One region of the Dorea formicigenerans genome, then DNA from elsewhere that is predicted to be linked to it. Evidence: a T-box and tRNA genes for the amino acid it is inferred to sense, from the RefSeq annotation. Region 1 holds a T-box; the other holds one or more tRNA genes.

Region 1 (11,005 bases):
TCTTTGTCAGTAACTTCCAGTATCTTTCCCTGATCCATGAAAATAATCTGGTCAGCGATGCGCTTTGCCTGTCCAAGATTATGTGTAACAATGACAAATGTGTACTGACCTTTGAGTTCCATAAGGGTTTCTTCAATTGCGATTGTATTTTTCATATCCAGTGCGGAGCAAGGCTCGTCGAGAAGCAGGATTTCAGGATTTACACAGAGACTTCTGGCAATTGCAAGGCGCTGTTTCTGCCCACCGGATAACTTGAGGGCAGATTTTTTTAACTGATCTTTTACTTCCTCATATAATTTTGCTTTCTTCAGACTTTCTTCTACTTTTTCAGACAGAACTTTTTTATCCCTGATACCATAATATTTTAACACATAAGTCAGATTCTTCTCAATACTGTGTGGAAAAGCAATCGGCTGTTGGAAGACCATGCCGATGCGGCTTCTTAAAGTTTCTTTCGAAATAGATTTGATATCGGCATCACCAAGAGAAATCTTTCCGGTTGTATATCCTTGTTCCTCTTCCACCATACGATTTAAAGTTTTTAAAAATGTTGTCTTTCCGCAGCCGGATTGTCCGACGATGGCAGTAATCTTTTTATCTGGAATCGTCACAGAAATATCATGAAGAATTTCATGCTTTCCATATCCGCAATTTAAATGTTCGATTGTTAACATATTAGTTTCCCTTTCTCATGTAAGTAACAAATTTGCAGATCAGTTGAATGATCAATAGTAAAAGCATCAGTACAAATGCTGTGCCGTAGGCATAGTCCAGAGAGAATCCGTTGTTTACCAAAGTATATAAGTGATATGGCAGGGACATGAACGGATCTGTCAGTTTCGAAGGAACGCCAGCCTGCATCACTGCACCTGTGTACAGAATCGGGGCAACTGCGCCCATTCCGTATGCCATTCCAAGTGCAACTGTTCCGAGAAGTTCAGGGAAGCAGACCGGAAGAATCATTTTTCTAAGAGCATATTCTCTGGAAAGTCCAAGACCGATGGAATTAGTCATATAGGAAATTCCCTTTTCTTCAAAGACTTTGCGAGCGCGGATCGCAACAAATGGCACAATCATGGCAGAGACGCAAAGTGATGCACACAAAAGACTCCGGCTGATGCCAAAACCATAGATCAGGAGTGTGTAACCCACCAGACCAAATAAAATAGACGGGATACCGGACAGTCCTGTGATTGCGAAATTTACAATGCCGGACACATATTTGTTTCTATGGTAAAAAACAAGGTATGCGGAAGCACCGATTCCAAGGATTCCTCCAATCAGTGCGGCAAGTGCACCGAGATAAAGAGATCCCATAAGAGCCGGGAAAATTCCACCGGCAGTCCCGATTGGTACACCGGCAGGCTTGTCCAAAATGAAAGAAAGGCTCATGACAGTTTTTCCCTTCCAGAATACGTACAGGAAGAGGAACAGTGTAACGCCAATGACACTTAGTCCAAGCAAGATCAGAACAATGCGGATCAAATATTTGGATACCTTAGAATTCATGTTTTGCTAACCTCCTCTTCAAAAGATAGCCGATTCCCAGTACGACCAGCAAAATGACCAGTAACACAACATTTGCAACATAAAGTGCGGACAGATGGAGACTGCCGTACTCGATACTTCCCATTTCCAGTGCAGTCAGGGAAGGCAAGGTCTGACCACGACCAAGAAGTTTCGGGAAGATCGGAGAATTTCCAATGACCATCATAACTGCCATAGTTTCGCCAAGTGCACGCCCGAAAGCCATCATAGCTCCGGCAACGATGCCTGGGCGGATTGCCGGAAAAATGATTTTGACCAGAGTTATTTCCCGGGAAAAGCCGAGTGCAAGTGCTGTCAGTTCATATTGTGTACGTGCAACGCGAATAGATTCGTGACAGGTCGAGATAACGAATGGCAGCAGCATGATTGCCAGTACAATCCCGGCAGCGAGAATACATTGTCCGGCTGCCATATGAAATTGTGTGGCAAAACTTTTTACCAGGACAGTAAGTCCGATAAATCCAAAGATCACGGAAGGAATTCCGGCAACCAAGTCGATAAAAGCCAGAAAGACAGCGGCTATTTTTTCTGGAAGATAAAAATTCAGAAAGCATGCGCAGGCAACGCCGAAAATCAGAGCCAGGACTACTGCAATGAACGATACGTATAAAGTTCCTGTAATTGCAGGCAGTAGTCCAAATTGTGGGTTTGCACTGACAGGCCGCCATTCCGTAGAAGGGAGAAACATTTTTATCCCTAGTTCTGAAAAAGCGGGAATGCTTTCTTTTATGATATGGATCAGCATAATAGCCATCAGTGCGCTAACTCCAAACGCAGTGAGGTAAATAAGGAATCTGCTGATTTTATCTGGTAGTTTTCTTAACATAAGATGTCCTTTCTAATTTGTATAGAGAATAGACCTTGGCATATTAAAACGCCTGTGACCGATACCTGTAACATTTTCATTATAAGCTACAATGCGTGTTATGCAAGAGACATTCATATATAAAGAAGAGGGTGTGCATGTGACACACCCTCTTTGGATTGAAATAAAAGTCTTAGTTCATAGGAATGAATCCCATATCTTCTACAGTTTTCTGACCTTCGTCTCCAAGAACTACGTCTAAGAATGCCTGCTGAACAGCTGTAGGTTCACCGGAACCAACTAACAGCAGAGGTCTCTGAATGATGTAAGAACCATTGATGATATTCTCTTTTGTAGGCTCAACACCATTTACTTTCATAGTAACAACTTTTCCGGCATTCTGGTTAGCAACACCGAATGATGCATAACCGATTGCATATGGATTGTCGATGATATCCTGAACAAGTTCACCCATGGAAGAAGCCTGGATAGCATCAGATTTCACTTCTGTATCACCCATGATGTTCTTCTGGAATACTTCGTGGGCACCACCGTTAATGTCACGAGTGATAACTACGACTTCCTCATCTGGAAGAGAAGCATCAAGATCTTTCCATGTTTTATATTCACCGGAGAACAGGCTTACAATCTGCTCTGTAGAAAGGTCATCAATAATTTTAGTTACAGGGTTCTCAGGGTTTACAGCGATTGTAAGAGCATCGATACCAACCTGATATTCTTTCTCGTCTTTGATCGCCTTTTTCTCTTCATCTTTTACACTTCTTGCTACCATACCGAAAGTAGATGTACCATCGATGACAGCTTTTGTTCCTTGTCCGGAACCACCTGCGGAAACATAAATTGCAATATCTTCATCTGGAAGAGAGGAATCATAAGCTTTCCATGTTCCATATGTATCGAAGAAATTCGTTGCGATAGAAGTAATAACCGGTGCCAGTGTAGAAGAACCATTGAACAGAATCTGGTTGCTTTCCCCATCAGCAGATGACTCTGTCTTTGTGTCGTCTTTTGCGTCTGTGGACGCTGATTTGTTAGAGCCGCATCCTACAGCCATGGACATTACCATAGCGGCTGTAAGGAGAATTGATAATACTTTCTTTTTCATTAGAAATACCTCCCGATCACTTTTTAAAGTTTACGTGGATATTATAGCTTGTTTACAAAAACTTTACAAATAGATAAAGTTAATAATAAATATATATTTATAGATAAAATCGATTGAAATGTAGAATTAATAGAAAATATGAGAAAAAATGTTGGATATTCTCAATTAATACATTCTAAAATAAAGAAAAATTAATAAAAAATATAGATGAAGAACTCAAAGCAAGTGTATTTATGACAAGCCGATGAAACGAAATGTGAATAAATTGTTAATACAAATCATGCAGACGAAAAAACAAACAACATACAAGTAACATATGGATAAAAAGGAAAACAGAGTGACTGGTACAAGAAATTATGCTATGATTAGGGACGAAAAAACGTAGATTTACAGAGGTGCGCAGTAGAATTATGTTATACATTTGCATGATATAGCCTCCGGCAAGGCGCACATTGTCCGGTGGACAATGGTTTTGCGCCGACCGAAACGGAGTGTAGACTTGCAGAGGTGCGCAATAGAAGTATGTCATGCAATTGCATGACGCGCACCTCGCAGCAAAAATGTCAGAGTATGCGTAAATGGAGTTGGATTATGGAAGTAGAACATGTAACACATGAATTTAAACCAATTTATAATAAAGAATCTAAAGTTTTGATGCTTGGAACGATGCCATCCCCCAAATCCCGGGAAGTAGGATTTTATTACGGGCATCCAAGAAACCGGTTCTGGAAAGTATTGTCAGATGTATGTGGAGAGGAAGTGCCGGAGACTAAGAAAGATAAAATCACATTTGCCTTGCGCAATCATATCGCAGTATGGGATGTACTGGCAGGCTGTGAGATTCGGGGAGCAAATGACAGCAGCATCCGTAATCCAAAACCAAATGACATGAATCTTATCCTAAAAGAAGCACCAATACAGGCAATCTTTGCAACCGGTCAAAAAGCAGCACAACTGTACAGACGCTATTGCTACAAAGATACGGGTATTGAAATCATCTGCCTGCCTTCCACAAGCCCTGCGAACTGTCGGGTGAGCTACGAAGAACTATATGAGGCTTATTCAGTGATACAAGAATACATTAGATAGGAAAACTTACTAATAAACAGGCTAAGGTAGATTTAGAATTAGGAGTTTGAATATTTATTTTAACAGGAGGAAGCTTATGACACGTGAGCAAAAAGTCAGCACGTTAATACAATATCTGAAACAGGAAAATCAAGGCTATGCCAGTATTCCGGATCCAATCGATGAGGGAGAACAAAGGCGTCTTCTTCGAAGTCTCATGAATGTCCGTTATCCGGGACATGCATCAGCAGAATATGAAAAATTGCAAGATGAACTTTTACAGGAAGAAGCAGAGGAAAAAGGAATCGTGACATGCAACGATATTCCAGTAATCGAGCAGGAATATCCATGTTCAGAGATTAAGAACAGTGACCGCATATCCCTGTGGCGCGGTGACATTACAAGATTAGGCGTAGATGCAATAGTAAATGCAGCGAACAGCCAGCTTCTCGGCTGTTTTGTACCATGTCATGGCTGCATCGACAACGCCATTCACTCGGCGGCAGGAATTCAGCTTCGTAATGAATGTGCAGAAATCATGGCAGAACAAGGACACGAAGAACCGATAGGAAAAGCAAAGATTACAAAAGGCTACAACCTTCCGGCTAAACACGTCATACATACAGTAGGACCAATTGTCGGACTGGCAGTAACAGAAAAACAAAAAGAGCAGCTAAAAGACTGCTATCTCAACTGCCTGAAAGTGGCAGAAAAATCAAGTTTAAAATCCATAGCATTTTGTTGCATCTCAACCGGAGAATTCCATTTTCCCAATAAACTGGCAGCAGAAATCGCAGTAGACACGGTTGACCGGTTTTTAACAAAAACCAGCATCGAACGTGTGATCTTTAACGTGTTCAAAGAGCAAGATTTTAATATATACAAGAAACTTTTTTGTTAGCGGTACCGGGGTTTTTTTGAAAAAACCCCGTCCCCAATTGGATTTTATCTGGAGGTTGTAGATGGATAATTTATTTTTTTGTTTAAATGCGACAGGTCCTATATTCTTAATGATGATCCTGGGACTTTTTTTTCGTCATATAGGCTGGATGGATGAGGAGTTTGCCTCGAAAATGAATAAATTCGTATTTAAAGTGCCGTTGCCGTTATTATTATTCGGGGATCTTGCGACAGTAGATTTTTCGAAAGTCTGGAATGTAAAATTTGTTATATTTTGTTTTATTGTAACCTTGATTTGTATTATAATTTCAGCGGGAATTTCCTGTCTTTGGAAGGATAAGTCTATCCGTGGGGAATTTATTCAGGCTTCTTATCGAAGCAGCGCGGCGCTTCTTGGTATTGCATTTATCCAAAATATTTATGGAAATGCGGGTATGGCGCCAGTCATGATCATCGGCAGTGTTCCGCTTTATAATATTATGGCGGTTGTTGTTCTGTCCTTTTTCAAACCAGGACAGAGCAAGATTGATAAAGAGGTATTAAAGAAAACTTTAAAAGGAATTATTACCAACCCGATTATTATTGGAATTGTGATTGGACTTCTCTGGTCGGCTTGCCGTCTTCCATTTTCCGGAATCCCGGCGAAGACGGTGACAAGTATTGGAAACATGGCAACTCCGATGGGACTTATGGCAATGGGAGCGACCTTTGATATCCACAAAGCTTCCGCGAAAGCCAAACCGTCTATTGTGGCGGCTGTTATGAAGCTTGTCGGATTTGCGGCAGTCTTTCTGCCAATCGCAGCCGGGCTGGGATTTAAGAATGAAGAAATCGTTGCAATCCTTGTTATGCTCGGATCTGCGACGACTGTAAGTAGTTATGTTATGGCAAAAAATATGGGACATGAAGGTGTCCTTACTGCCAGTACAGTAATGCTTACCACTATGTTCAGTGCATTCACATTGACCGGGTGGCTGTATATATTGAAAACTTTAGGAATCGTGTAATAAAGAAGCTTAATTTCTCTCATTATAACGGCGAAGAAGAACGGACAGAAACAATCCCGGCAGGCGGTTCTACCTGCTTAAAACAACTCAAAGAAAATATAGAGTACACCGTAGGAATACACGCAGATGTCACAGAAGATACTCCTATTAAACTGACAACTTATGACGGAGAAGAGAGAGATGCCGAACTATAAAGTAATTGTATAACAGATAATAATAGAAGCGATTGCATAATATATCTACTGAAAAATAACAGATTTCCTATACAGTAGTGGATATCACAATACAAAAGCATCAAAAGGGTCTCAAGAAAGCATGGAGTTATTTTCGAAATTGGTGCGAGCATAGCCTGTGAGATTATGCACTGCCTGAGCCATCAGCGAGTTTGCATAATCTCACAGAGATAAGCGGCGCAGCAACAATAGAAAATCACTCAGCTTTCGAGATCCCCTTTTGATGCGGTCTCTTAAGGTTTTCTGAAAATTCCCTAAAAACCTTGACAAACAGGACTTCTGTGGCTATGATATTTTGTAGTTTCATGGTTGATAAACCAGTTAAATGCGTTGAAAAAGAGGAGTATGCATAGGTCGTTCTGACAGAGAGAGATGCCCATTGGCTGCGAGGCACTCAAGAACAGAGATGCAGAAGGTAGCTTTGGAGCAGGAACGCTGAAGTCACAGTAGGCGGTCCCGGAGTCGTTCCCGTTAAAGAATAGGATGAGATGTATAGAGGAGTTTCTTCTATATAATAAAGGTGGTACCGCGAATCAATCGCCCTTTGTGAGAATAAAGGGCGTTTTTTTTATAATTAAGAAATGCATTTCCTAATTATAAAAAAGCCTCCGGCAGGATGCGCACTGCGGCGTACAATGATGGTACCGCAAGCGACCACCGCAGGCGCCAGAATGTGCTGGGGCACATTCTATATTTTGCCCTGAAATGTGAAAAATGTGTGAAAACATGAACCAGGAAACACGTATTTGAGGAGGAGACTATGAGTCAGAATTTGGAGAAAACTTACAATCCGAAAGAGATTGAAGACAAACTGTACCAGAAGTGGTGCGAAAATAAGTATTTCCACGCAGAAGTGGACAGAAGTAAGAAACCATTTACAATCGTAATGCCGCCACCGAATATTACCGGTAAGCTTCACATGGGACATGCTCTTGACAATACGATGCAGGATATCCTGATCCGCTACAAGAGAATGCAGGGATACAATGCACTGTGGATTCCGGGAACAGACCATGCGGCTATTTCTACAGAAGTAAAGGTTACCAATCAGTTAAAAGACGAAGGTATTGATAAAAAAGAACTTGGCCGTGAGAAATTCTTAGAGAGAACATGGCAGTGGAAAGAAGAATATGGCGGAACTATCACATCACAGCTTAAAAAGATGGGTGTTTCCTGTGACTGGGACAGAGAGCGTTTCACAATGGACGAGGGATGTTCTGAAGCAGTTGAGAAAGTATTCTTGAACCTTCATAAAAAAGGATTCATTTACAGAGGATCCAGAATCATCAACTGGTGTCCGGTATGTAAGACTTCCCTGTCTGATGCCGAGGTAGAGCATGAAGAGCAGGACGGATTCTTCTGGCACATTAAGTACCCAATCGTAGGAACAGACCGTTTCCTTGAGATTGCAACAACACGTCCGGAGACTCTTCTGGGAGATACTGCAATTGCAGTTCACCCGGATGATGAGAGATATAAAGATATCGTTGGAAAGATGTGTAAGCTGCCACTGACAGACCGTGAGATTCCGATTGTTGCAGATTATTATGTAGACAAAGAGTTCGGAACAGGTGCTGTTAAGATCACACCGGCACATGACCCTAACGACTTTGAAGTTGGAAAACGTCACAATCTGCCAGAACTTAACATCATGAATGATGATGCTACGATCAACGAGAAGTATGGTGGAAAATATGCAGGCATGGATCGCTACGAAGCAAGAAAAGCTATGGTAGAGGATCTGAAAGAGCAGGGATATCTTGTAAAAGTTGTTCCACATTCTCATAATGTAGGAACTCACGACAGATGTCATACAACGGTAGAGCCAATGATCAAACAGCAGTGGTTCGTAAAGATGGAAGAGCTTGCAAAACCAGCCATTGAGGCGATCAAGAATGGTGAGCTTAAGTTTGTACCAGAGCGTTTTGATAAGATTTACCTGCACTGGCTTGAGAATATCCGTGACTGGTGCATATCCAGACAAATCTGGTGGGGACATAGAATCCCAGCCTACTACTGCCAGGATTGTGGAGAAGTCGTAGTAGCTTCCGAAGCACCGGAAAAATGCCCACATTGTGGTTGTACACATTTTAAACAGGATGAGGATACGCTGGATACATGGTTCAGTTCTGCGCTTTGGCCATTCTCAACACTTGGCTGGCCACATGAGACGGAGGATCTTGACTACTTCTATCCAACGAATGTACTTGTAACTGGATACGACATCATTTTCTTCTGGGTTATCCGTATGGTATTCTCAGGATATGCACATACAGGAAAGGCACCATTTAACACAGTACTGATTCACGGACTTGTTCGCGATTCTCAGGGACGCAAGATGAGTAAATCACTTGGAAATGGTATCGATCCTCTGGATATTATCGATCAGTACGGCGCAGACGCACTTCGTATGACACTGATTACAGGAAATGCTCCTGGAAATGATATGCGTTTCTACAACGAACGTGTAGAGGCAAGCCGTAATTTTGCAAATAAAGTATGGAATGCTTCCAGATATATTCTTATGAATATGGAAGGAAAAGAGATCACAGAGCCACAGGCAGAGGATCTGGGACCTGCAGACCGCTGGATTTTATCTGCATGCAATAATGTGGTAAAAGATGTAACAGAGAACTTAGATAAGTTCGAGCTTGGAATTGCACTTTCCAAGATTTATGACTTTATCTGGGACGAGTTCTGTGACTGGTACATTGAACTTTCAAAATATGCAATCTACCACGCAGACGAGAATCCGAAGAGTGCGAACGCTGCACTTTGGACATTGAAGAAAGTTCTTGGTGATGCACTGAAGCTTCTTCACCCATACATGCCATTTGTTACAGAGGAAATCTACAGCAAACTGGTTCCAGAAGAAGAGTCACTGATGATGTCAAGCTGGCCGGTATATGAGGAAAAATGGAATGACGCAGAGAATGAAAACATTCTGAACCATTACAAAGAAATCGTAAGAGGTGTTAGAAACGTCCGTTCCGAGATGAATGTTCCAAATTCCAGAAAGGCAACGATCTACGTTGTATGCGAGGACGAGAAGCTGGCGAAAGGTCTTGCAGTATTAAAAGAGTCTGCAATGATGATGGCATCTGCCGGAGACTTCATTGTACAGGCAGACAAGAGCGGTATCGCAGACGATGCAGTGTCTGTAGTAGTTCCGGATGCAACAGTTTATGTGCCGCTTGAGGAGCTGATCGATTTTGAGCAGGAAAAAGAGCGTCTTACAAAAGAAGAGACTCGCCTGAATAAAGAGATTGCACGTTCCAACGGCATGCTGAATAACGAGAAGTTTGTAAGCAAAGCACCGGCTGCAAAGGTACAGGAAGAGCGTGAGAAACTAGAAAAATATGAGCAGATGCTTGCTCAGGTCAAGGAGCGTCTTGCTGGATTACAGAAAAAATAAATGTAAGGGGATATTATGAAAAAGCTGCGAAAGGAAGAGGTTATAGCATACTGGAAGGAACGTAGAGAGCGAAGGGCAAGAATACTGGAAGAGAGAAGAAATGGTGCATTTGCGCAGAAGATGAAACCTGTCTATCAGTTTATGAACCGGTTTTCTCTGATATTTCACGCGCTTTTAGCATGTCTGATCAACTTTGCAATTGAGGCAATTTCAAGACATTCACTTGTTCAGGCATGGAGCTATATGACACAGACACCACTCGTCTTCCTTTACAATGCATTTATGATATTTATGACATTTACGGTGGTATACCTGTTCCGGCGAAGGGTGTTCGCAAGAATCATTATCGGTGTACTTTGGATGATTCTTGGAATCTGTAACGGTTACATGCTGATGAAGCGAGTGACACCGTTCAATGCCCAGGACCTGAAGGTAGCAACCGATGCGGTCAGCCTGATCAACAATTATTTCAATGGATTTGAGATCGTGATCGTATTGGTGGGAATTGCAGCGGTCATTATATGGCTGATTTCCATGTGGCGCCGCGGTGGTCAGTATGAAGGAAAAATACACCGGCTTCTGGCAATTGCCGGAGTGGCTGTATGTGCCATGTTATTCAGCTTCACAACAGATCAGGCAATTGATAAGCGAGTGCTTTCCACATACTTTGGAAATATTGCGTTTGCCTATGAGGATTACGGACTTCCGTACTGCTTTATGTCCAGTGTATTTAATACAGGAATCGATGAGCCGAATGATTATAATAAGGAGACTATTGATCAGATTACGAATAACGGAGAAATGGCCGAGAATAAAACAGGGCGTGCCTCTGATGATCTTCCGAATATCATTGTGGTTCAGTTAGAGTCTTATTTTGATGTAGATGAGGCGGAATTTTTCACA
Region 2 (11,005 bases), 1.1 Mb from region 1:
ATTTGGTAATCGCATGGGTGTAACATTAGATGCGAGCGTAGAGGCAAAAGACTTGTTCGCACCTGCATTTGGAGATCTGATTGCTGAAGTTCCGGCTGACAAGCTGGATGGACTGACGATTGATTACACAGTCATCGGTGAAGTGACAGAAGAGCAGAATTTTGAATACAAAGATACAAAGATTGCCCTTGCAGATGCTCAAAAAGCATGGGAGAGTACACTGGAGAGCGTATTTGCTACAAATTCCAAAGCAGAGGGACAGGACGAGAAGATTGACACAGGTCTTTTTGATACAAAAGAAGTACATATCTGCGAACACAAGATCGCTCAGCCGACTGTATTTATTCCGGTATTCCCTGGAACAAACTGTGAGTATGACAGTAAGAGAGCTTTTGAGAGAGCAGGAGCAAAAACAATCGTAAAAGTATTCCGCAATATGAGTGCTTCTGATATTGTAGATTCTGTCGATGTATTTGAAAAAGCAATCGCGCAGTCTCAGATGATCATGTTCCCAGGTGGATTCAGCGCTGGTGATGAACCGGATGGTTCTGCAAAATTCTTTGCAACTGCATTCCAGAATGCGAAGATGAAAGAGGCGGTTGAGAAACTTCTTGGGGAGCGTGACGGACTGGTACTTGGTATCTGTAATGGATTCCAGGCTCTTGTAAAACTGGGACTTGTTCCAAATGGAACAATTACAGGACAGACAGAGGATTCTCCGACACTGACTTACAATACAATTGGACGCCACATTTCTAAGATGGTGTACACGAAAGTAGTCAGCAACAAGTCTCCATGGCTTTCCGGAGCAAAGCTTGGCGGAGTTTACACAAACCCGGCATCTCACGGAGAGGGACGTTTTGTTGCAAGTAAAGAGTGGCTTGACAAGCTGATCGCAAATGGACAGGTTGCAACTCAGTACTGCGACCCACAGGGAAATGTATCTATGGATGAGACATGGAACATTAATGGTTCCTATCTTGCAATCGAAGGTATCACCAGCCCGGATGGAAGAGTATTTGGTAAAATGGCCCATTCAGAAAGACGTGGACGTTCCGTTGCAATGAACATTTACGGAGAACAGGATCTGAAGATCTTTGAGTCTGGAGTGAAATATTTTAAATAAAAATAATCAGGCGCTTGCAAATTTTGCAGGCGCTTGTTCTGTATTTCGGCAAAAATACAAAATTATGCAGGAAATGAAAATTAAAATTGCACAAAATATAAAAATAACATTTTTTTGCAAAAAAAATCTTGTGTTATAAAGTAAAATACTTTACAATATTAAAGGACAAAAGCGTCGAAGGAGAAGAACGGTTTTGCCGTCCTTCTTTTTTGAATGATGAATGCAAATAAATCAAGAAATATGGCGCTTTAAATTTCATAATAACATTTTTTCAGGAGGTACAAAGGTATGTCATATGTTGATGAAGTACTGGAAAAAGTAGTGGCAAAGAACCCTGCTGAGCCAGAATTCCACCAGGCAGTAAAAGAAGTATTGGAATCATTGAGAGTGGTAATCGAAGCAAACGAGGAGAAATTCAGAAAAGACGCTTTGCTTGAGAGACTGGTTGAGCCTGAGAGACAGATCAAATTCCGTGTTCCATGGGTAGACGATAATGGACAGGTTCAGGTAAATACAGGTTACCGTGTACAGTTCAACAGTTCAATCGGACCATACAAAGGAGGCTTACGCCTTCATCCTTCCGTAAACCTTGGAATCATCAAATTCCTTGGATTTGAGCAGGTATTCAAGAACTCACTGACAGGTCTTCCAATCGGAGGAGGAAAAGGTGGTTCTGATTTCGACCCTAAGGGAAAATCCGACAGAGAAGTTATGGCATTCTGCCAGAGCTTTATGACAGAACTTTGCAAATATATCGGTGCTGACACTGACGTTCCGGCCGGAGATATCGGAACAGGCGCAAGAGAGATTGGATATATGTTTGGTCAGTACAAGAGAATCCGCGGAGTATACGAAGGTGTACTTACAGGTAAAGGATTAAGTTACGGTGGATCTTTAGCAAGAACAGAAGCCACAGGTTATGGACTTCTGTATCTGACAGAGGAACTTCTGAAACTCAACGGAAAAGATATCAAGGGTATGACAGTTGCAGTATCCGGTTCCGGTAATGTTGCAATCTACGCAACAGAGAAGGCTCAGGAGCTTGGAGCTAAGGTTGTTACAGTCAGCGATTCTACAGGCTGGGTATATGATCCAGAAGGAATTGATGTTGCAGCTCTGAAAGAAATTAAAGAAGTAAAACGCGCAAGACTGACAGAGTACAAGAACTATCGTCCGAACTCAGAGTATCATGAGGGACGTGGCGTATGGTCTGTAAAGGTAGATCTGGCTCTTCCATGTGCAACACAGAACGAGCTTCACTTAGAGGATGCAAAACAGTTAGTAGCAAACGGTTGTGTAGCTGTATGCGAGGGTGCTAACATGCCTACTACATACGAGGCAACTGAGTATCTGCAGGAGAACGGTGTAATCTTTGCACCTGGAAAAGCAGCGAATGCCGGTGGTGTTGCTACATCTGCTCTTGAGATGTCACAGAACAGTGAGAGACTTAGCTGGACATTCGAGGAGGTTGATGCAAAACTGAAGAACATCATGGTAAATATCTGCCACAACATGGTAGATGCTGCAAAACGTTACGATATGGAAGGTAACTACGTAGCAGGAGCTAACATTGCAGGATTTGAGAAAGTTGTAGATGCTATGACAGCTCAGGGAATTGTATAAAAAGTACTAAAATATTTGGAAAGTCCCGGATTTACGGGGCTTTCTTTTTTTGCATAACAGGAATCTTATTTCCTGTTATGCAAAAAATCTCCGGCAGAATCAGTATTTTATGTTCAAAAGATTTTCCACTTATTAAAAAAATAATTGAATTTTATACATAAAAGAGTATAATATAAACAACTAATGTTATCACGATAACATTAAAAAGCGTGCGGAAAATTTTATACAGAAAGGATGAAAAAAATGGGCTCAAAAATGGAAGTGTCTGAGGCGGAAATCCAGAAAGTCTACCACAGGGATTGCATTCTTCTGGCAGGGTTTGCAATATTTATGTGGTGTATTTTAAGTACGATATTACGACAGGCTTTACAGGTAGCGGGAGATTCTACTACAAGAACAATTATGATTTGTATTGCGTTGGTGACTGGAAGTGCATTGTCCCTCGGACTTTTTGCAGTTTACAGACACTTAAAAAGAAACAAAGATGTGATTTATAAAGAGGATCTTGAAAATTTGAAATTGCAGAAGAAAGATGCGTAGTAGGAGTGACAGAAGATGGAAAATAAAAAAGAGACGAAAAATGAAAAAATAATGCAAGTGATAGATGTGTTTTTCGTAATGATCCTATGCTTTGTGGTTTTGCTTGTGACGATGCTTTTTCAAAATCTTGCAGGTGTCAAGGAGGCAGGAAAAGCATATGTGATCAAGGTATCTACACTGGTGCCGGTTGTAGTTGCGCTGGCAGCATATGTAACATTTCTTGTGAAAAGAAGCAAAAAAGATTTAAAGGAAATTATTGAACTGGAATATAGCGAAAAGGAGCAGGAACAGGTATGAGCATATGGACAATTATAAATATTGCAGCATGGGTATTATGTGCAGTATTTCTTTATTTGATCTTGAGTGATCTGATAAAAGTGGAAAAAAGGAACAGAGAAGAGAAAAAGCTTGAAAAGAAAGACTAAGAGGCATACTTATGGAGAAAGAAAAGACAAATGAAAAGAGTCAGGGACTTTCGAAAGTTCTTGGACCAATGCATATCTGGGCTCTTGGAGTAGGAATTGTACTTGTTGGAGAGTTCATGGGATGGAATTTTACGGTCGCAAAAGGAGGATCGATTGGTTCTGTTATTGCACTTTGGACGGTAGCCATGCTTTATGTCATGATCGTGATGATGAATACGGAGATGGGTTCTGTCATGCCGGAGGCAGGCGGACAGTATACAATGGCGAAATATATGCTTGGACCTTTAGCTGCATTTAACGTAGGGCTGATGCTTGTGCTGGAATATGCAATGCTGGAAGCGGCCGATGTTCTGGTCGTCGGACAGATACTTGAATCATTGAACCCGAATGTGAAAGCGCTGCCATTTATCATATTAAGTCTGCTTGTGCTGACATATATGAATTACCGAGGTGTCTATGCAACCTTGACCCTGAATTTTGTGATTACGGCAGTTGCATTTGTGACGATATTTATTTTATTATTTTCAACAAGCTTTTATGATCCACAGATGACTTTGATTAATTTGAAAAAAATGACAGATGGACTTCCATATGGTTATCTTGGAATTATTGCAGCCATGCAGTTTGCAGTCTGGTTTTTCCTGGGAATCGAAGGAGGAGCACTGGCGGCAGAAGAATGCAGGTCTACCAGCAGAGCTTTGCCACTGGGAACTATGATAGGTTTGTCTGTGCTGCTGATTGGTGCTACTACAACATGGTTTGTGTGCTCAGGTCTTGTCCCGGCAGAAAAGCTTGGTGAGTCTGCATATCCGTTGTACGACGCGGCACTGGCAACTGGAAAATTATATGTTATCATTGCATTGTTTGTTGGCACGATCATGGCGTGTCTGGCTTCAGCAAATGGCTGCATTAACGATGCAAGCAGAGCTTGGTTCGCAATGTCAAGAGATGGGCTGATTCCGCCGATATTTGCAAAGACACATCCGAAATATAAGACACCGTACCGGGCAACTGTATTTTTACTGCCGATATCTATGGCATTTGCATTTACAGGAATGTTGGATCAGGTTGTTACATTTTCTATATTTTCAGCGTTGATGGTATATGTGCTGACAGTGATCATGATGTTCCGGTTCCGGAAAATGTATCCCCTTGGAACGATTGAGCGTGGATATGTTGCACCAATCCATCCGGTACCTGCATTGATCGCAGCAGTGTTGATCGGTATGACGCTGCTGGGTATGTATCTGGGTTATTGGATTAATATACTAGGCGGAGTTGCATTTTATTTCCTGGCATCTGTCTGGTTCTTGAAAAGGAGACTGAAGTTTATAGATAAATCACAGTTCTTAAAAGCCGGTACTCAGAAGTGGCCGAAACCGAAGGAATTATAATCGGAAGATTGTACTTTAATATTTTTATTTTACGAAATTCATACAATTTTCATAATATAAAACTAGAATAATCAGACAAAAACTGTTACCATATAAAAGAAAATTGAATTCGATATTGAAAGAATGGAGGAATGATTATGGAACAGGTGAAACGGCCGAAAAAACCGTTGATGTTTTATTATACGATTGTGCTGATTATCCTGATACTATTTAACATTATTGCGATGCCTTACATAAAGGAAAAGCAGATCAAAGATGTAGATTATGGAACATTTATCTCTATGACCGAGAAAAAGGAGATAAAAAAAGTAGAATTGCAGCAACAGGATAATACGATCTTATTTACAGGAAAAGACGGGAAGACCATTTACAAAACGGCGATGGTCAATGATCCGGATCTGACGAAACGATTATATGAAGCGGATGTTTCTTTTTACGGAGAAGAAATTGATCAGTCATCTCCGATCCTGGTTAATATTTTATCCTGGGTGCTTCCAATCTTGTTTTTTGTAGCATTGGGAGAATACATGTCCAGAAAATTGATGAAGCGGGCCGGTGGAAAAAACGCCATGTCTTTCGGAATGGGAAAAAGCAGTGCGAAGATTTATGTGAAATCATCCGAGGGAATCCGTTTCCGTGATGTTGCAGGTGAAGATGAGGCGAAAGAGAATTTAAGCGAGATTGTAGAATATCTTCATAACCCGGCCAGATATAAAGAAATCGGAGCATCGATGCCGAAAGGAATTCTTCTTGTAGGACCTCCGGGAACAGGTAAGACGATGCTTGCAAAAGCAGTTGCCGGTGAGGCAAATGTTCCATTTTTCTCCATGTCCGGTTCTGAATTTGTAGAGATGTTCGTTGGTATGGGTGCATCAAAGGTGCGTGATCTGTTTCAACAGGCAAAAGAAAAAGCACCATGTATTGTGTTTATTGATGAGATAGATGCAATCGGTAAGAAGCGGGATGGACAGATAGGTGGAAATGATGAACGTGAGCAGACCTTGAATCAGTTGCTGACAGAGATGGACGGATTCGAAGACAACACGGGTGTGATCATTCTTGCGGCAACGAACCGTCCAGAATCCCTGGATCCGGCTCTTTTAAGACCGGGACGGTTCGACAGACGTGTGCCGGTAGAACTTCCTGATCTGAAAGGAAGAGAAGATATCCTGAAGGTTCATGCAAAGAAAATAAAAGTTGGTGATAATGTAGATTATAATAAAGTGGCACGTATGGCTTCCGGAGCTTCTGGAGCGGAACTTGCTAATATTGTAAATGAAGCAGCACTTCGTGCAGTTCGTGACAACCGTAAATTTGTAACGCAGGAAGATCTGGAGGAGAGTATTGAGGTTGTTATCGCCGGATATCAGAAGAAAAATGCGATCCTGACAGATAAAGAAAAGCGGATTGTGGCATATCATGAAATCGGGCATGCGCTTGTGGCTGCAAAACAGACTAATTCAGCTCCGGTACAGAAGATTACCATTGTTCCCAGAACGTCGGGGGCTCTTGGCTATACGATGCAGGTCGAGGAAGGCAATCATTATCTGATGACAAAAGAAGAAATCCTGAATAAAATTGAGACTCTTACAGGAGGAAGGGCAGCGGAAGAAATTGTGTTTGGTTCAGTCACGACGGGAGCTTCCAATGATATTGAACAGGCAACCAAGCTTGCAAGGGCTATGATCACAAGATATGGAATGACGTGTGATTTTGATATGGTTGCAATGGAAGTGCAGACGAATCAGTATCTGGGAGGAGATTCTTCCCTGACCTGTTCGACAGAGACGCAGACAAAGATTGATGAGAAGGTTGTGGAAGTTGTTCGAAGTGAACATGAAAAAGCAGCTGGAATATTGATGGAGAACAGAGAAAAACTGGACGATCTGGCAAGGTATCTGTATGAGAAAGAAACGATTACAGGAGAAGAATTCATGAATATTTTAAACGCCTGATCAGGAAGAGGAGTGAATACACTCAGCGAGAATGTGCAGGAGTTCGGGAAAATATATCTACGAGGTAAAACCGGATTCCACGCACAGACTCGCTTTTTCTTTTGAGTATCTATTGGAACACAGGTATTTACTGATGCGAGGGACGAAATAAAAGATGAAATTTTTGCAAATGTAGAAAAAATTGAAAAATTGAAAAAAAGTTGTTGACGAAAGTAGAATCTTATTGTAAACTTAGGAAGCTGGTTCAAGAGAGCAGCGAATATAAATATGGCGGGATAGCTCAGTTGGCTAGAGCACGCGGTTCATACCCGCGGTGTCGCTGGTTCAAATCCAGTTCCCGCTACTTGGAAAGAGAATTCACATTGTGAGTTCTTTTTTTCTTTTTATACTTTGCCATAGAAAAATATAGACATGAGAAAATAAGAAGTGCTATAATTAAAATAATATTTTGGGCAAAACAGACGAAAGTCTGCGACGCAAAGCTATAGGACCTGTAAAATGGTAGCCAGTTGTAAAAAAAGGATGCACACTGTCTATTTGGTATGGATGGATTTTTATCCAAGCCAATTGTTATTAAAGATTTGATTGATGCGTTACAACATAATCTGGAGAGAGTTTAGCACAGCAAAAATCAAACAAAGAAGGAGACGATGAGATTATGGAACAAGAAAATTATTCAATCGTATTCAGTAGTTCAACTGGTAATACAAAGAAGCTGGCTGATGCAGTCTATGAAATATTGCCAAAAGATAAGTGTGATTATTTTGGGGAGAATGATTCAAAGATCCCTCCATCCGATTTGTTGTATATCGGATTTTGGACTGACAAAGGGAGCGCGGATACCAAGACATTAGAATTATTAGCGAAACTAAAAAACAAGAAGATTTTTCTGTTTGGAACGGCTGGGTTTGGTGGAAGTGATGTATATTTTGAAAAGATTCTCGGGCAAGTCAAACAATCCATTGATTCAAGCAATGCTGTTATTGGAGAGTATATGTGCCAGGGGAAAATGCCACAATCTGTGCGTGAACGATATGTAAAGATGAAAGAAAATCCGGAACATCCAGCTAATCTTGATATGTTGATTGCAAATTTTGACTGTGCATTGTCGCATCCTGATATGGACGATCTGGAAAAATTAAAAAAGATAATAAAAAAATAAAAAAAGTTATTGACAATACTCACTATATTGATGTATACTAACGAAGTCGGTTCGAGAGAGCCACAAGATATGGGATCATAGCTCAGCTGGGAGAGCATCTGCCTTACAAGCAGAGGGTCATAGGTTCGAGCCCTATTGGTCCCATATATACCTCAATATATGGCGGGATAGCTCAGTTGGCTAGAGCACGCGGTTCATACCCGCGGTGTCGCTGGTTCAAATCCAGTTCCCGCTACTTGTATAAGAAAAGGAATTTGCAAAAGCAGATTTCTTTTTTTTGTATAAGAAATTGCATTTCCTATTGTGCAAAAAAACTCTAGCTATAGTGGCCGTTCATTGACTCTGAATATTCTCTCATGTATAATAAAAAAAGACATTGACAATGGAGAATGAAAAAAAGTTTTGTGGAGGAATTAAAATGCGAGTTGGTTTGGGATACGATGTTCACAAATTAGTAGAAGGAAGAGATCTGATTATCGGAGGTGTCCAGATACCGTATGAGAAAGGTCTTTTGGGACATTCGGATGCGGATGTGCTTCTCCATGCGATTATGGATGCCCTTCTCGGAGCAGCAGCGCTTGGAGATATTGGGAAGCATTTTCCGGATACAGACTCAAAATATAAAGGAATTTCCAGTATAAAGCTTCTGGAGTATGTACGGGAGCTGATTGATGATGAGCTGTATGTGGTTGGAAATATTGATGCGACAATCATTGCACAGCGTCCGAAGATGGCACCTTATATTGAGCAGATGAAAAAAAATGTTGCAGATGCCCTTGCAATTGAAGTAAGTCAGGTGAATATTAAGGCAACTACAGAGGAAGGACTTGGATTTACCGGAAGCGGAGAAGGTATTTCGGCACAGGCAATTGCGTCACTTGAGACGATTGTGAATTACAGTTACGGTGTCGGTCCGGCGGATGTAAGTTCTGGTTGTGCAGGCAGTTGTGGCGGATGTACGGGCTGTAGTGGATGCCAGAATCCGTAGGTATCATAGTTGTGTGCTTTTGAGCCCAACATCTATATAATCTGGAATTATAAAGTAAAATGTACAGTGTGGCTGGAGGAAAGGACATATGAAAATTGAAAAGCTGGAAGTTTCACAGCATTTAGATACGAGAAAGCTTTATGAAGAAGTGTTTTCGGAAGACGAGAAAAGCTTTGTAGATTATTATTATCAGGAGAAGACGAAGGACAATATAATTTATGTTGTTCGGGAAAACGATGATATTCAGGCTATGCTGCATTTAAATCCATATACACTGATGGTCAATGGAATTGAAAAGGAATCTTATTACATTGTGGCAGTTGCAACGAGAAAGGAATACCGTGGCAGAAGGTATATGGCCGGACTTTTAAGAGAGGCTCTTTTGGATATGTACCAGGCCGGTGTAACATTTACTTATCTGATGCCGGCAGCGGAGGCTATTTATCTGCCACATGATTTCCGGACGATGTATGAACAGAATATTGAATATTATGCTCCGGAGGAGAAACTGGCGGAAAGTATTACTGTACAGGCGGCTGAAGACAAAGATTGTGATGAAATTTCAGCTTGGGCACAGAAAGAACTGGCGAGGAAATACCAGGTTTACGCTAAGCGTGATAAGAATTATTATGAACGGTTACTGAAAGAGCTGTCATGTGAAGATGGAAAGCTTATCATCTACAGAAAAGATGGACAGATTGTTGATGTAAGACCATATTATGAAGAATCTAAAGAGACGGAAGAAGTGGAAAAAAAGGAAGCAAAACCGAAGATTATGATTCGGATCGTAGATGTCAGAAGAATGTTGATGTCGTTGAAGTTAAAAAGTCTCATGGCAGTCAGCTTTCAGATTACAGACCCACTGATTCCGGAGAATAACCGTTACGTTACAATGACAGGAACGGAGTTTTCAGGACTGATGCTTATGGATGGAAAGCCAGAAACCAGTGAAGGTATTTTGCCGGTCAGTGCATTGGGAGAACTTGTCTTTGGTGCAAAAACGGTAGAAGAAATCAGTAAAGAAGAAGGAGTTTCCATGTCAGGACGAATGGCATCGGAGCTTGAAAAGATTATTCCACTTTCCAGGATTTATCTGAATGAAACAGTTTGATTCAAGTATGCTTTTTCATATTTCTGCAATAGACGAATACAGGAAAATGTGCTATGATAAAAAGACGATGTAGTCATCGTAAATATTGGCGGGCAAAGCATTATTTTACAAAAATATTGCCCTGCATATTTATAGATTTACTTAGGAGGAATGAGAAATGAAATTTTGTCACAAATGTGGAGCTCAGTGTGAGGACGGAGCAAAGTTCTGTAAACAGTGCGGAGCGGCTTTAGCTGATGTGAATGCGAATCAAAGCCAGCAGACATACGAAGTACCACGACAGGCTCAGTATACAAGTGCAGATACGAATAATAGTCAGAATGCATATGGAAATCAGAATAATTATGGAAACCAGAATCAATATGGCGGCCCGGCAGGCGGCATGAATCAGAGATTCCCGGGAATCCAGGAGAGAAATATTGCGATTGCAGTCATTCTTTCGATTGTAACATGCGGACTCTATGGAATTTACTGGATGATCAAGCTGAATGACGAGGTTAATCAGATCTGTGGCGATACACAGGCGACAGGAGGCGGACTTGTATTTCTGTTCACATTGATTACATGTGGAATCTATGGATGGTACTGGATGTACAAGATGGGTGAAAAATGCGATCAGATCAAGGGCGTGAATGGAAGTTCAGGAATCTTATATCTGATCCTTGGAATTTTCGGCCTCGG

The links. The T-box of region 1 lies ahead of NQ560_RS01575 (valine--tRNA ligase). A T-box ahead of a tRNA ligase gene usually reads a tRNA of that ligase, here a tRNA-Val.
Region 2: it encodes a tRNA-Val, which carries the amino acid that the T-box ahead of NQ560_RS01575 (valine--tRNA ligase) is inferred to sense. The anticodon was not compared.

Annotation. Positions count from the first base shown of each region.
Region 1 covers NZ_CP102279.1:292,631-303,635, forward strand. Annotated here, with positions in the region: gene NQ560_RS01540 (phosphate ABC transporter ATP-binding protein) at 1-674, opposite strand, end outside; gene NQ560_RS01545 (ABC transporter permease) at 676-1,509, opposite strand; gene pstC (phosphate ABC transporter permease subunit PstC) at 1,499-2,374, opposite strand; gene NQ560_RS01555 (phosphate ABC transporter substrate-binding protein) at 2,547-3,479, opposite strand; gene NQ560_RS01560 (DNA-deoxyinosine glycosylase) at 4,071-4,568, shown strand; gene NQ560_RS01565 (protein-ADP-ribose hydrolase) at 4,645-5,448, shown strand; gene NQ560_RS01570 (AEC family transporter) at 5,510-6,454, shown strand; T-box leader at 7,009-7,235, shown strand; gene NQ560_RS01575 (valine--tRNA ligase) at 7,448-10,102, shown strand; gene NQ560_RS01580 (LTA synthase family protein) at 10,118-11,005, shown strand, end outside.
Region 2 covers NZ_CP102279.1:1,345,771-1,356,775, forward strand. Annotated here, with positions in the region: gene NQ560_RS06605 (phosphoribosylformylglycinamidine synthase) at 1-1,126, shown strand, start outside; gene gdhA (NADP-specific glutamate dehydrogenase) at 1,415-2,749, shown strand; gene NQ560_RS06615 (hypothetical protein) at 2,993-3,289, shown strand; gene NQ560_RS06620 (hypothetical protein) at 3,305-3,586, shown strand; gene NQ560_RS06625 (hypothetical protein) at 3,583-3,714, shown strand; gene NQ560_RS06630 (APC family permease) at 3,726-5,108, shown strand; gene ftsH (ATP-dependent zinc metalloprotease FtsH) at 5,246-7,063, shown strand; tRNA gene NQ560_RS06640 (tRNA-Met) at 7,333-7,406, shown strand; cyclic di-GMP riboswitch class I at 7,505-7,580, shown strand; gene bilS (flavodoxin family protein BilS) at 7,722-8,225, shown strand; tRNA gene NQ560_RS06650 (tRNA-Val) at 8,297-8,369, shown strand; tRNA gene NQ560_RS06655 (tRNA-Met) at 8,387-8,460, shown strand; gene ispF (2-C-methyl-D-erythritol 2,4-cyclodiphosphate synthase) at 8,644-9,213, shown strand; gene NQ560_RS06665 (GNAT family N-acetyltransferase) at 9,302-10,324, shown strand; gene NQ560_RS06670 (DUF4234 domain-containing protein) at 10,482-11,005, shown strand, end outside.